DNA from 3 places in the Paenibacillus segetis genome. Region 2 is predicted to be linked to each of the others. Evidence: predicted binding sites of a transcription regulator. Region 2 holds the regulator's gene; each other region holds the start of a gene.
What was found. The regulator LexA, encoded in region 2, represses DNA repair genes until DNA is damaged. The targets are predictions, from matches to a motif close to CGAACATATGTTCG.
Positions count from the first base shown of each region.

Region 1 (5,237 bases), 980 kb from region 2:
TCTGTTTTGGCGAAAACACATCGATAAATAACTAATTTTTTGTTGGAGGATTATCGTACTTATTTTTCAGTGCCTTCTCCACCTCTGTAGGAACTAAATCGCTAACATCTCCGTGAAAGCTAGCAATTTCCTTCACCACACTAGAACTGAGGTATGAAAACTTAGGATTCGTCATCATAAAGATCGTCTCTACTTCACTGTTTAGCTTTTGATTGGTTGATGCAATTTGCAGCTCATACTCAAAATCCGTGACCGAACGTATGCCTCGAACAATGACATCCGCTTGCTTATAAACCATATAATTGACCAAAAGATCACGGAAGCTATCGATCTCAACGTTGTCCAGATGACTCGTAGCCGAGGATAACAATTCTTTTCTCTCTTCCACGCTAAACAGTGGACTTTTACTCGTATTATTCAGAACCGCCACAATCAATTTATCAAACTGCCGGGAAGCTCGTTGAATGATATCCATGTGCCCTTTGGTCACCGGATCAAAACTGCCGGGATATACTGCTACTCTCATCTGTTTACTCATGTTGATATTCCTCCTTGCTCGGCCTGGACCGATTGACTCTCTTGATCATATACATAAATTGAAATAGCCACTTCTCCGTACTCCGCCTTACGCCAAGCTCTAAATTTACCGAAAGAATCCGGGTAATCAAAAGACGACTCATGTTCAAGCACGATCGTTGCTTGGTCTTCAAGTAAATCCAAACTATCCATCTGCTCCATTAGCTTGTCTCCATGCTTCAAACGGTACGGCGGGTCCAGGAAGACCAGATCAAAAGTATTCTCACGTTTTGCTAATGCCTTTAACGCTCTTTCCGCATCATTCTTATACACTTCCGCTTGCTCTTCAAACTTCGTTGCCTTCAAATTAGTTCGAATGGTCTCAAGACTTTTGAAGTCCATATCAACAAACACAGCACGGTCCATCCCACGACTTAGCGCCTCAATCCCAAGCCCACCTGTTCCTGCGAACAGATCAAGTACTGCTCCGCCATCAAAATAAGGTCCTATGATACTGAACAAAGCTTCCTTTACCTTATCCGTTGTCGGACGGGTTCCTGTACCTGGAACTGCCTTTAGCGTTCTCCCCCGGGCACTTCCCGAAATAACTCTCATTCTTAATCACACCCTTTTTAAACAGAAACTTTTATAACGATTAGTCTATAGCCAGTCTATCTGCCGATATCGTACCACAATCACTGGCAGATTTAAAAACGGAATCATTATAACATTTTTCAAACTATCAAGGTATAAAATGAGTCAGACCGGACCACACTTAAACTATCGACATCACCAAATGTCGTAGACAACCGCGGAGAAGACTTACGTTTCCCCATAAGCTCTTCATCCGGTTTCTCCTCTCCCATGAGGGCGCTCTGTAAAGGGCGCCCAATTTTTTTGTTTAACAAACCCTTTGTTTATAAGGATTTCTTCTAAATAATATCGACAATATTTAATGAAGAAAGAGTTTGATTGTAGACCAGTTGTAGACCAAATGTATAATAAAATTTCATAAAAGGTGATACTGAAACAAAAAAAGCCTCGGATTAGTCCGGGGCTTACGTGTATTTTCTTTCTATTATTAAAGTTTTCAGTCCAGTAATATTTGATTGTTCCATGTAGTACTCTTCCACACCGCTTGAAGTAATGATGTCTACATCACACGGTGAATCAAAACCTACTGAATTATTTCTTATTAGATTCCGGGCGTCTTCTCTCGAGTTAATAGTATTAATTCTGAGTGTATATAATTCCAATCTATAGTTATCCACCTTACTCTAGTTGAAATTGACCACCAATATAAGGATATTGTACATGTGATACATTCTTATAAGAGGACAATTACAGGTCTAAAAGTGGACAAGATAATATTAAAAATAACCACATGAGCATAACGCCTATGTGGTCATCTTCGTTTACTCACTTTCAGCGGCTAATATATCAATAAACGGGACCTTATGTAGCTCACCCATTTTGTCGGCTATATGAACGCTTTGAGTACGTGAGTCCATATTAGTAATAGTCCCCGTCAAATGGTCCTCCCTACGCCACACAGAGAACGTTAGGAGTGTGTTACTCTCCTTGGCTTCCATCAATCGCTCTGCTAACTCTTCTAACTCTAAATCGTCCCTCTTGGGCCGTGACTCTTTGTATTTTTTCGATGGCTTTGGAAACATGTGATTACCTCCTAAGTTGATTGCGATTTTAAGTGTCTAGCCAAATCATATATATAATGAGATAACTTTATACTGATCTCTGATTTCATAGTATCTCTGGTGATGCCAAAGACATCGTTATACCCACGACAAAAATAGTGATGGTTAATAATAAAACCCTCATGCTTAGTCTCTAACATCCTTATGTTCCGCTGCTGTAACTCCCTTTTTGACTTACGTGATTCATTTACAATCTGATCAAGTACCACCTGTCCAGCCATTAGATACAGTCGCTTTAGGATATTTGTGGAGTATTCGATCTCGTCTAAACTTTTTTGTACCATGCTTTCAAGATGTGGCAACAAGATATAATCGCGAATCATAGTACGTTCCTCTGTTGTTATAACATTAGCGACCTTGCTCATTACATGCGCCTCCAAAATACGAACATTTGTTTGTATTATATACTCTTTGAGGTTATTTATTCAACATAAAAAAGACCACTTTGGATTTATTCCTCGGTGGTCTTTTTGTGGCGATATAGCGAACTAAAACACTAATTTGCAGATATAGACAAATATGTTTAGACATGGATTGTCAATGTAAGTATCGTAGGTTGTGCAATTAATATTAAAAAGGAGACTATTACAATGAAAAAACTTTTTTCTTTGGCTGTTATTTTCAGTTTTTTATTTATGCTTCTCTACCCGAACGCAAATGCATTTGCTTATACCGGAGGCTTGCTCCAAGGAAAAGTCTTCAATTGGGGTAATGAATATTTGAAAGTTGAAGGTACATCAGAAAAATGGACAGATGATAATGAAACTACTTCGCTACCTCTTTCGGCGTCGTATGTAGGTTGGTACTCTTTCCAAGATACAGTAACAATTGACTCGCTAAAAATCAAATCTAACGCACCCTTACTTGTAACTTTCTACAATGAGAGCAATCAAATTATAGATACTTATAATCATAACCACTCCAATGTAAATACTATTAATCTTCCGGCACCTGTCGCAAATGTACATACTGTAGCATTTCAAAATCCAAATACACAAGCTGGAATGACCGTTTACGAATTTGATGTTTTTGACAATAAAGTCGTGCCTAAAATACCTTCAGCCCCTTCTGATTTAATCACTCTTGCTAAACCATCATCTGTAGATTTGAGTTGGAAGACAGGAGTTGGAGCGAGCACATACACAGTTAAACGGTCAACAAATCCGAATGGACCATTTGAAACAATTAAAAATGGAATTACAACGCTTAACTATACAGATGATTCTGTCTCAAACGGAACCGAATATTTTTATGTTGTTACAAGTGTCAATGTCACTGGAGAAAGTAGCAATTCAAATAACGAGAAAGTGTTGGTATATTATGAAGGGTTATTGAGAGGTAAACTGATGCATTTCGGAAAATCTATAGGTCACACAATATCAGATATTGATAAGTGGACTGACGGAAAAGATGCAACGTCAGCCCCTTTAGGGCCTAACGAAAGAGTCGGTTGGTATGAGTTCCAAAATGAAATTTCAATAAAATCCCTAGAATTAAAAACAAATGCTAATTTAGATATCAAATTCTACGATGCTTCAAAAAATCTGATCACTACTTATAATTATACTTTTAAATCAGGTGATAAAGGTCAATTAATTAGCTTAGCAACACCTGTAAATAATGTGAAAACAGTTTCCTTTGAAAATCCTTACGAAAATATCGGAATAACCGTTTACGAATTTGATGTACTAGATGGTTCTGCACAAGAACCTAATCCTAAGCCTGATCCAAACCCGGACCCACAGCCTAAGGGTGAGCGTGCTATTCTAACTATCACAACAATAACTGGCCTAGAGAAAGAATATGATCTATCAATTAGTGAGGTACAAGCCTTCTTGAGTTGGTACGATGCTAAAGAAAACGGAACTGGCCCGGCAAATTTCGGCATTGATAAACAAACCAACAATAAAGGACCATTCAGCAAACGAGTTGACTATGTAATATTTAAAAACATCCTGAGTTTTGAAGTAGATGAATATACATTAAGTAAATAACAACAATCATGGGGCCGTGTATACGGCTCCTTTTTTTGTTCACAAATCACGATCTAATTTTACATAATTTATCTATTTAGGAGGTGTTAAGTAGTTTTTTTATCGAAATAAACATTATCACTTTAGTCCTGGTGCGGACAGTACTATGGTGAGATCCGCGCACACGGACGCAAGTGCACAGCGAACGTCTAATATAGATATTTTATTATTAGGAGATGTTCGATTTGTGTGTCTTTACAACATAATTGAAGAACTCCGCTTGGAGTTGAATCAATTATACGCGTACAAAAAACTAGTTGATAAAGAAATCATAAAGTTAAGTGAGAAGTTAGATAAAGCAATAAACGAATATTATCAACTACAGAAAACTGGCAGATAATCAAGAGGGAGTCGCGAAAGCGGCTCCTTCAGAAATAATTGAAGGTGATCCCAATGGATATGCTACGTGAACTAATACTAGCTGTAAAATTAGGTCATGATGCTGTCTTAACCATAGATGACGGGAACATTATTTTAGGCCGACCAACTTGGGGAGCCGATTCGAAGAGAGTAAAGATAAGAACAGTTGAAGGTATCGTTTGGATACCGTTGAAAGAGATTGAACATGTAACGAGGATTATTCAGTTTAAGATATAGATACATTTTCCTAGTTCTGATAGACTACCATTATACATATTCTAGGAGGTTTTTTTAACATGTGGATGTTTATTGGATTAATATCTTTTTTAGCATGTATTACTTTTACAGTAATAGCTATCGTTTCAACAGCTAAAAAGAATGGAAAGGCAAAAAAACAATTTGTTATATCCGCTGCTCTATTCGTTATCTTCATAATTGCAGTTGCTTCGGATCCTGGTACAACGGTTGATAATGCTGATAGTAAAGATGATCAATCCGCAACTGAAGTGACCGCAGTCGCCACAGACGATGTCAAGAAAGATGAACAAGAGAAAAAAGAGAATGAAGAGAAAGCAAAACTAGAAGCAGAGAAGAAAGCGAAAGAGGAGGCTGA
Region 1 is NZ_BMFT01000001.1:1,309,737-1,314,973, reverse strand. It holds gene IEW05_RS05880 (nucleoside recognition domain-containing protein) at 1-31, shown strand, start outside; gene coaD (pantetheine-phosphate adenylyltransferase) at 32-538, opposite strand; gene rsmD (16S rRNA (guanine(966)-N(2))-methyltransferase RsmD) at 535-1,131, opposite strand; gene IEW05_RS05865 (YolD-like family protein) at 1,932-2,192, opposite strand; gene IEW05_RS05860 (YhjD family protein) at 2,204-2,596, opposite strand; gene IEW05_RS05855 (fibronectin type III domain-containing protein) at 2,822-4,225, shown strand; gene IEW05_RS25905 (aspartyl-phosphate phosphatase Spo0E family protein) at 4,371-4,604, shown strand; gene IEW05_RS05845 (hypothetical protein) at 4,649-4,861, shown strand; gene IEW05_RS05840 (Ltp family lipoprotein) at 4,921-5,237, shown strand, end outside.
Region 1: IEW05_RS05860 (YhjD family protein) is a predicted target of LexA. The motif match lies at 2,616-2,629, and genes of this name have one in related genera.

Region 2 (5,237 bases):
CTTGTTGGATCATGGTTCCCATTGCGCCATCAAGGATCAATATTCGTTCTTTCATTCTGGATTCCAAGCTAGGTTTACTCATGATCTAATCCCTCCCGTAAAACATTAACTTATAGTTTATCAGAATGAAGCATTTTAGAAAAGGGAAAATAACAATTCATTTTTCTTGGAATCTCAGCGCAGACTAGGGTTCAAGCAATTTTAGAAATGTGCCCGACAACAGGGAGCAGATCGGATCTAATTCTAATATAGCATTTGAACACAGAGAAATCCCATGGTTTATATGAGAATAATAAACACGAACGAAATTTCATCTAGAGAAGAAAAGGTTCGGAATTTTCCGAATCAATCTAAGGTTAATATGATAACGAAAAGAGCTGCTCTCCATTCGTAATAGAAATGGGAAGCAGCTCTTATTCATTGTGTTGACTACAATTCTGACGCCTATTTCACCGTAAACTTAACCATAGGCATAGAATGTTGGTCGTGGGCAGTTACGTGAGAAATAACATAATAGATACCAGGTTCGAGGAACGTTTCACCATGCTTATAAAGTCCTTGTCCTTCACTCGTTACAGTAACCTTGGTATGCTTCGCGTCATCGTTGCCTTCTTTCCAGAACTCAAATATGACCTCTTTCGCATCATCAACATTTTCGCCACCATAGGTTACCTTGGCTTCAAACGTGACAGGCTCTCCAGCACTAGGTTCATTTGGAGTGATCTGAAGGTTCACTTGAATTGGTTCTAATGCTCCTTCATCTGAATGCATACTATGATTTTCTTTACTACACCCACCAATAATCATCAATATTATCACCAGTGTAAGTATACTCGAGAGCTTAATTCTCAACGTAGATGCCCCCTTTCATCAAAACAATATTTGTAACATGATTTAATATAGTGAATTATGATTTCTTAGCAATAATGTCATGAAGCTCGGACAAGTGTTTAATTTCAAAATCAGGAACAATTTCGTCCGAACGCGTTCTACCATCTCTATTCACCCATACTGCAGTCATTCCCACACTGAGTGATCCACGAATATCAGTTGTTAGCTTGTCCCCTACCATAATACCTTCTTCTGGCTTGATTCCAAGTTGTTCCAATGCGTGGTGGAATATCGATGGATCCGGTTTGCCCTTACCAAACGTACCAGAAATAATCACCTCGTCAAAATAAGAAGCTAACTCCGGAACTCCATCAAGCTTTTCCTGTTGTAAAGCAGGACATCCGTTGGTCAGAAGGAGGAGTTTGTAATTCCCTTTTAATTCATTAAGTATATTAAATGTTTCTTCATACACATGAGGACGGGACCGTCTCTCTTGTCCAAATTGTTCTGCAAGTTCAGCAGCTAAGGCTTCATCATCAACACCAACAGCTAGAAGTCCACGCCGCCATGACTCTTTACGGTATGCAGGAGCTAATTGCTCTAATTTACGAAATTCAGGTTGCTCACCAGCAGAGAAATTAGCCCAAAGTCCCTCAAAAGGATTAATCCCAATCATTTTCGTGAAAGAAATAGTTTCGTAGGATTCATAGAGCGACCTAGCTTCTTTACGCACCTGTTCTTGAAGTTCGACTGGATCAACACCTTTTACTTCTTGCGCCCTCTTACAAGTTGCTTCAAATGCCTCCCTAACACTTCGATCATCCCAGAGCAACGTATCATCCAAATCAAAACATACCGCTTTAATAGTCATCGTAGACGTCCTCTCTCTCCCTTAGTTACCAAGGTCTGTTTAAGTGATTTTATATCACCTTATTGCTTTTCTATAGTAATGTGATTTGTGTGTGCAAATTCCCCAAGACGAAGTGCCATAGCTTCTGTATCAAAAAAGTTCCGGAACCGATAGAACACCCACTTTGATTCTTTTCCTTTTGGAACAATTACAATTTTACTTTTGTTATGAATGATCTTGCTAACGTTACTAGCATCGAGGTATTTATCTCGATTAAACTTGGAAGTGTACAATCGATTCTTGTCAACGCGTAAATACGGCTTTCTAAGGAAAATCACCACAGCTAAGAGTAAATACAGCCCAATTGTGACCCAAAATAGAGTCTGATTCTCTCCAGTCGCAGGTCCCATTAACCCAAGGGCAGCATACAGAATCGCTATCAAACTCAAAGCACCTGGTAATATGATCTTTCTGCCTTTAAAAATATCACCGTCACCTTTTGCACCAAAAGTTGGACTAGAGCCTTTACCCGATGCAGTTGCTTTTATAACAGGATTTTTCCCCTTTTTCTTCAACTTCACCATGTTCCGCTCTACTTTTCTGTCAAATGAACCCATACATGTTCCTCCTAAAGTTTGATGAAGCATCACCACTAGCATATGTAGGGCCAAGCCTTTCGGCAGGTCCTTTATTCATCCACCACTTCGATTGACTCGAGTTGTTGGCGAAAGTTACTTCTAATGTTATTCAAATACACTTCACGAAGCTGAGCTCTTTCCAGCTTTTCTTCTTCTGTTAGCCCTGATTCTTTATTCTTACGGGCTAATTCATTAATTCGCTGCACCAAAGCATCTATGTCCATAATTCCCTCCTGCTATGATTTTCTGTGCGTTTCACGGTAGTTCAATAAGCTACTTTAAACAAGCTTACAACTGCGTTCGTGTAAGGCATTCATTTCTTACTTTGACATGAGTAAAAGAGCTTGTCAAGGTGATACGACATCACTGTCGTTATCGTCACCAAAACAAGCTCTTACAATTATTCTAACAAATAAAACGTAAGCAAGAAATCTTCATAAACGGATTGTTAATATACTGAATTATTCCTTTTATTTAGGTGGAAGAATTAGAACATCGCCTGATCGAATTGCACTTGCTGTCAGTCCGTTGTAATCCTTGATATGTTCGATATAGATACGTGTATCCTTACCTCTTGGTTTGTGAGCCGTTGCAATCTGCCATAATGTATCCCCCGGCTGCACAATGACCTTCTCCAAGACCACGTCGTGATCTCCTTCAGAAGAAGCAGCAAATGCTGTCACCATTCCCGTACAAGTTATCGTCAACAAGAGAATCACTATCATAATTCTGCTCAAACCTTTATGTATCCCTCTTGATTGAATTCCACTAAGCATAGTTTTCTCCAAAGAAGGCTTATTATGAATACTTTGATATGAACTGTATTTTAACATTTTCCACCACTCCAAACGTGTGTTCTTGTTTATGAATAAACTATAACACGAACGTTTGTTTGATTCAATACTTTTTTAGAACAATTGTTCCCATGAATAAAAATATTCTTTTTCAACCAATTTAATAGATAAATGATAGATTTAGAACTTACGTTTGTACGAACGGTAGTTCTATGTTATAATTTTTCCAAACGTTACTAGATGGGGTTGATATGTTATGTCGAAGGTATCCAGCCGTCAGCAAGCAATTCTTGAATTTATACGCAACGAAGTCCGCATGAAGGGTTATCCTCCTTCTGTTAGAGAAATCGGCGAAGCTGTTGGTCTTGCTTCCAGTTCTACGGTGCATGGTCACCTGGACAGGCTGGAGAAAAAGGGGCTTATTCGCCGCGACCCTACTAAGCCACGGGCTATAGAGCTGCTGGGACAAGAGGATTCAGATCATCTCGGGCTATTCGCCCATTCCGTAGCTAGAGTACCCGTGATTGGTAAAGTAACTGCCGGTGTACCGATCACTGCTACTGAGAACATCGAGGATTATTTCCCACTTCCTCAACACTATGCTGGTGATGGTGAAGTTTTCATGCTCTCTGTCATGGGAGATAGTATGATTGAAGCGGGTATCCATAATGGAGACTATGTGATCGTTAGACAGCAACAGACGGCTAACAATGGAGATATTGTTGTTGCGATGACAGAAGAAGACGAGGCTACAGTTAAGACATTCTATAAGGAGAAAGACCATATTCGATTACAACCAGAGAACGCAACCATGGAGCCAATTCGTTTGAAGCATGTTAGTATTCTCGGTAAAGTCGTTGGTCTGTTCCGCGATTTCCACTAATATAGATGAGGTTCCTTATCTCTTTAAAGATCATAACGAACAAATAACAGCAAGTCGCCATGATCCATGGAGGCTTGCTGTTTGTTGTCTTTGTGTTTCAAATTCTTGTCTCAGTAATTAAGATCTATTGTTCCGCATCTCGTCTCCATACTTTCAAACTATAATCACGCCCAAATCCTATTTCTAGATTGCTGGCATTACATTCCCACCAGTCACAGGTATAAAGGCTCCGGTAATAAAGCTAGCTAAATCAGAGGCAAGGAACGCAACAGCATTAGCGATCTCCTGATCCACTCCCCTACGTTTCAAAGGAACTCCTTGAAGATAAGCTTCATCTGAACCTGCGTCATCACCACGATCCTTCTCACTGATCGTCCATCCCGGGGCTACTTGGTTCACTGTAATCTGGAATTCACCAACCTCTTTCGCAAGCACGCGATAAACACCATCCATTCCTCTTTTTCCAGCTACATAAGCTGATTGATTGGGGAAATTTTGCATTGAACACTCCGTATTAATCCCGATGAACCGCCCTGACCGCTTTGCCTGCATCGCAGGAATGAAAGCTTTCGCCAAATACACGCTTTGCATAACACAAGAATCAAATTGACTTTGATAGTCTTTCGGTGATTGTTCAAGAATGCTTGTCCAAGTATATTGGACAACTGCATTAGCTACGACAATATCAACTTCACCAAGTTCTGCGTCGATTTGTTGTTTCATATTTAGAATTGAAGCTTCTTTCGTAATATCACCTTGTACAATGATTGCCGTCCCACCATCATCCTGAATTTCTTCAAGCAGTTCCTCGGCCTTGGTTCTATTACTTAAATAATGGATAGCCACTTTAGCCCCACAATTTGCTAGAGTTCGTACCATAACGCGCCCCAGCTCCCCAGTCCCTCCAGTCACAAGTGCGATTTTTCCAGTTAAATCTATCTTCATCTTAACAACCCACTCTCTTATATGACTTAAATCTATTGTAACAGTGAGTTTTCAGAAGTGCTACGTAACAAAAATACCTCTACCATCAAAAAGGATGAAGGTAGAGGTACCTGTTTGAAGCTTTTACAGAATAAAAATCAGAAGTAGCAATTTGAATGTCGCCAAATGTTGCACCAGCGCCAGTCAGCAGGGCTGCAACCAGCAGTAGATCAACAGCCAACGTGAGGCTGGTACCCGCTGGGATTGCATAAGTGATTACAGGTGCGTTAACACGAGTGATGACGAGATCAATCGGA
Region 2 is NZ_BMFT01000001.1:2,293,881-2,299,117, forward strand. It holds gene metH (methionine synthase) at 1-82, opposite strand, end outside; gene IEW05_RS10695 (FixH family protein) at 445-852, opposite strand; gene IEW05_RS10700 (HAD family hydrolase) at 908-1,702, opposite strand; gene IEW05_RS10705 (LPXTG cell wall anchor domain-containing protein) at 1,762-2,298, opposite strand; gene IEW05_RS10710 (DUF896 domain-containing protein) at 2,370-2,543, opposite strand; gene IEW05_RS10715 (LysM peptidoglycan-binding domain-containing protein) at 2,790-3,044, opposite strand; gene lexA (transcriptional repressor LexA) at 3,370-3,996, shown strand; gene IEW05_RS10725 (SDR family NAD(P)-dependent oxidoreductase) at 4,180-4,941, opposite strand; gene IEW05_RS10730 (hypothetical protein) at 5,027-5,237, opposite strand, start outside.

Region 3 (5,237 bases), on a different contig from region 2:
TTTATATATATCGTACTCTAACGTGTTATGTACAGTTGCTTATGGTACACGGGGGGAATATGATCAGGCCTTATATTACGCTTCCCTTTACGCCGATATGAGTTGGGTGCAGGAGAATACTGACGAAGCGAAGCAGATAATAAGTCAATTTGAAGGATGGTCTACAGCAAATAGATATCTTTACTTGCTCATGAAAGGAAATTTCGATGTACTGCAGGAGTACATAGCCCATATTGAACAACAAGATGAAGAGGTGCTTCCAGCGTTATATAAGATATTTCAAGCCGCTAATCGCTATTGCTGGAATGTAGACGACATAATCCTGCGTTTTGAGAGTAATATCGAGTTGTTTAAAAGGCAGCATGGAGGAACTAGTACATATAATCCACAAGTTACAGATGATCGTTATGCCCGTTTTATTATTGAATTATCTTACTATTATTTATCAAAAAAAGAATATGATATTGGTATAGATTATTTACTGTATATTTTGGAAATATCCTCTATAATAAATAATGAAGCATGTCTTATCAGATGTGTTGGTTTGTTTGAGCAATACAGAAGTAAATCGTCCTTCGAAGCTATACAGAGATACCAAAATTTGATTAGCGAGGTGCAAAGACGAAATGATGAAAAAAATGGCTTTGTTATTGACAGCGTTTAGTGTAATGTTTGTTATCACTCTTTCAGCAGGAACTTCCGAAATTGTCCCTAATAACAAAACAATCAAACTTCTTGAACACGGCGCGGGAGGTTATTAATTAATTTAGGTTTAAATAGTAGAACGTTCTCCGAGTAATAGAGAGCGTTCTTTTTTTGTGCTATATCAAGCCGGAACAGAACGTATGTGCTATAATTAAGGGACGGAAATTTGCCTATTGTAATGATGAATTCCTTGAGTGTTTAAACGGAACGTTGACAGTGGAACTGTGGTAACATAGATTATACTTTGTTGATCATTAACTGAGCTTTTTTCTATAAAATAATATTAATGAACAACCTTGGAAATAGACCTGTTGGGGGAATAATGATTGAAGCAAATAATGCAATCTTGGCGGCATGTATTTAAATTGGATCCAGACCGTCCACTTTGCGATGAAGCATTAGAAGCAATTTGTATGTCCCATACAGATGCCGTGATGGTGGGGGGCTCCAGTGGGGTTACCTACGAGAATACTTCTGAGCTCTTGTCCCGATTACGTCAGTACGAAGTGCCGTGTGTTTTGGAAGTTTCCGATTTGGAAGCTATTGTACCTGGATTTGATGCCTATATGATTCCGATGGTACTTAATACAGAACAAACCGATTGGATTATCGGTCACCACGTTCGGGCTGTCGAGCAGTATGGCTATCTCATCCCGTGGGACAGGCTAATCCCTGAAGGGTACATTATTCTAAACCCGGATTGTACTGCTGCAAAAGTGTCAAAAGCCTTAGCTTCAACTACTGCCTCCGAAGCTGCTGCTTACGCGCAAGTTGCTGACAAAATGCTACAATTACCCATCGTTTATCTTGAATATAGCGGTACATTCGGCGATATGGAACTCGTATCCGATGTACGTCGCAAACTAGATGATTCCCGTCTCTTTTACGGCGGTGGAATCATCGACGCCAATACAGCTCGTCTTGCCGCCGCCGTGTGTGATACCATCGTCGTAGGTAATGCAATATATAATAACCTCGAACAAGCCCTTACTACCGTATCAGCAGTAAAGAGAAGAAATTAATTACTGCACCGAAGCTAGCCCCAAACAGCGATTCCTACCTCGTACCACACTTAGCGCATCCCCGCAGGGGACAGCGAGCAGGAGCGCCTCTGTTTCTCTAACGTTACCAAAGCGGGTATCCAGAGGTAATAGTTTTCCAAAGGAAAACTACTCCGGAAGCATAATCCCAGCCCTTGGGGTTCCCCTTCGCAAGGGGGATATAGGGGGATTGAATATATTTTTGAAAGGAGCCATACCCATCCATGCAACCTTTTAACATACAAGAGTCAATTAATAGCCTTAATCCACAGCAGCGTGAAGCTGTCATTACAACCGAAGGGCCATTGCTCATCATGGCTGGCGCGGGTAGTGGTAAGACACGTGTGCTCACGCACCGTATTGCTTACTTGATCAGCACGCGTAAGGCACCACCTTGGGCTATTTTGGCCATTACTTTTACCAACAAAGCAGCACGTGAAATGCAAGATCGCGTATCCCGTCTCGTTGGTTCTGAAGGAAGAGATATTTGGGTATCCACGTTTCACTCGATGTGTGTACGTATTTTGCGGAAGGATATTGAGCGAATTGGTTTTACCTCGAATTTCTCTATTCTCGATTCTACGGATCAGCTCTCAGTCATTCGTGGCTGCATGAAGGATCTCAACATCGATACCAAGAAATTCGAACCCAAAGCGGTTCAATCCGTCATTAGCACAGCAAAGAATGAGCTAATAACACCGCAGCAGTATGAACAAAAAGTTGGCGATTACTTTGAGGGTATCGCAGCCAAAGTGTATACGATGTATCAAAAGCGGCTGCGCAACAACAATTCGCTCGACTTTGATGATTTGATCATGAAGACAATTGAATTATTCAAAAACGTACCAGAAGTGCTTGAATTCTATCAGAAGAAATTTCAATATATCCATGTAGATGAGTATCAGGATACCAACCGTGCGCAATATATGCTCTGCCGGATGCTAGCAGATAAACACCACCGCATTTGTGTGGTAGGGGATAGTGATCAGTCGATCTATCGCTGGCGTGGAGCCGATATTACGAACATCCTTAATTTTGAAGGGGATTATCCTGAGGCTACGACGATTCTTCTGGAGCAGAATTATCGTTCTACTTCGACCATCCTGAATGCGGCTAACGAAGTGATTGGCCGAAATACAGGACGCAAGCCAAAGAAATTGTGGACGGACAAAGCGGATGGCGACAAGATCAAAGTCTATCGTGCCGATTCGGAGCATGCGGAAGGATATTTTGTTACTTCAGAAATTCAAAAAGACATCAAGGATGGTAGGTTATACAGCGAGCATGCTATTCTGTATCGAACGAACGCCCAGTCACGGGTTATAGAGGAAATACTCATTAAATCTGACATTCCTTATCAAATTGTAGGCGGCATTAAGTTCTATGATCGTAAAGAGATCAAGGATCTGCTAGCGTATTTACGCCTTCTGTCCAACCCGGACGATGATATTAGCTTGACCCGGATTATTAACGTACCGAAACGTGGTATAGGTGATACAACGGTTGCCAAACTAGCAGCCGCAGCAGCTGAGCGGGGAACATCGATTTATCGTGTGCTGCATACGGTCGATGACCTTGGATTTGCAGGGAAAACTCGTAATGCTCTCGTGGATTTCTACGATATGATTGTGGCATTGCATCGAATGGTGGAATACCTGACCGTAACCGAGCTTACGGAGAAAATATTAGAAATGAGCCATTACCGGCTTGAGCTGCAAAATGAAAATACGCTTGAGTCTCGTTCACGATTAGAAAATATCGATGAGTTCTTGTCTGTAACGATGGAATTTGAGAAGAATAGTGAAGACAAGACGTTAGTCTCTTTCTTGACTGACCTAGCTCTGATTGCTGACATCGATAGTATGAACGATACCGAAGACGACAAGCCGGGAGATGCTGTTGTGCTCATGACGATGCATAGTGCCAAGGGCTTGGAATTCCCCGTGGTCTTCATCGTCGGGATGGAAGAGGGCGTCTTTCCGCACAGTCGTGCGTTTCTCGATAATGAGGAGCTTGAAGAAGAACGCCGTCTAGCTTATGTGGGAATCACGCGTGCAGAGGAGAAGTTATTCCTCTCCTGTGCGCAAATGCGTACATTGTATGGTCGTACAACAGCTAACGCACCTTCGCGTTTTCTTGAGGAGATCCCTGATGAATTGAAGGAAGATACAGAAATGGCTCGCGATCGTTACGGGCGCGGGGCCGGTATCGGTGGAGCGTATAGTGGACGTGGCTTTGGAAATAGTGGGGGTGGAAACTTTGGTAACCGCTCAAGCGATAGTCCAAGTCCGGCGGCTACACGATCTGCAGCACCATCCGCTGGGCGAGTTACCATGACTACGGGTATGCCAGGGGCTTCCTCTCCAAAACCATCGGGATCTGCCAGCGAATATAATGCAGGTGACAAAGTATCTCATGGTAAATGGGGTATTGGTACAATCGTTGCAATCAAGGGTTCGGGTAACGACATGGAGCTTCAAATTGCATTTCCGGCACCCGTTGGCGTTAAACGTTTGTTAGCTGGGTTTGCACCGATTACCAAGGTAGAAAATTAATTACCCGTCATAGAATAACAAAAGAATGAACGGAAGAGACTCCCACAGTAGTGGAAGTCCCTTCCGGATACATATAAGGAGGGTTGTCCCTAGATGGATGTCATGCAGAGAATGGAACGGCTCGTCGAGCAATTAAATCAATACAACTATCATTACTATACGTTGGATCAACCACTGATCAGTGATAAGGAATATGATGCGCTATACGATCAGTTGACCGCGCTTGAGACAGAGGCGGGGATGGCACTCCCGGATTCGCCTACGAACAGAGTTGGTGGAGAGCTACTCAAAGGCTTCAAACCACATCGTCATCTATCTTCATTGTGGAGTCTCGACAAAGCACAGAATGAGGAGCACCTCTTGAACTGGAATAATCGAGCTCTAAAGCTGATTGCGGACTACAATAGCAAGAATCCAGACTCTCCATTGCCCGCTCCTACCTATGTCGTTGAACTGAAATTTGATGGACTAACTTTGAATTTGACCTATAGTGATGGACAGCTGGTGCAAGCGGCGACGCGAGGTAATGGTACAGTTGGTGAGGGGATCCTTGCGCAAGTGAAGACGATCAAATCTGTTCCCCTCAGTATTCCATATCGCGATGGAACGATTGAAGTGCAAGGTGAGGGTATCATGAATTTGTCCGTACTGGCCAAATACAATGAGACAGCTGTTGAACCACTTAAAAATGCCCGCAATGCGGCAGCAGGAGCTCTACGTAACTTGAATCCACGAACAACAGCAGAACGAAAGCTGAGCGCTTTTTTCTATAACGTGGGTTATTCTGACGGCATTTCTTTTGCTGACCACCGTGAAATGATGGAGTTTCTCAAAGATAATCGCTTTAAAGTAAATCCTTATGTAACCTATTTTGATAGCTTTGACGGAGTAATGCAGGAACTGCATTCTATTTCGGACAACCGGTCATCCCTCGATT
Region 3 is NZ_BMFT01000002.1:683,717-688,953, forward strand. It holds gene IEW05_RS19200 (helix-turn-helix domain-containing protein) at 1-664, shown strand, start outside; gene pcrB (heptaprenylglyceryl phosphate synthase) at 1,044-1,727, shown strand; gene pcrA (DNA helicase PcrA) at 1,970-4,300, shown strand; gene ligA (NAD-dependent DNA ligase LigA) at 4,394-5,237, shown strand, end outside.
Region 3: pcrA (DNA helicase PcrA) is a predicted target of LexA. The motif match lies at 1,937-1,950, and genes of this name have one in related genera.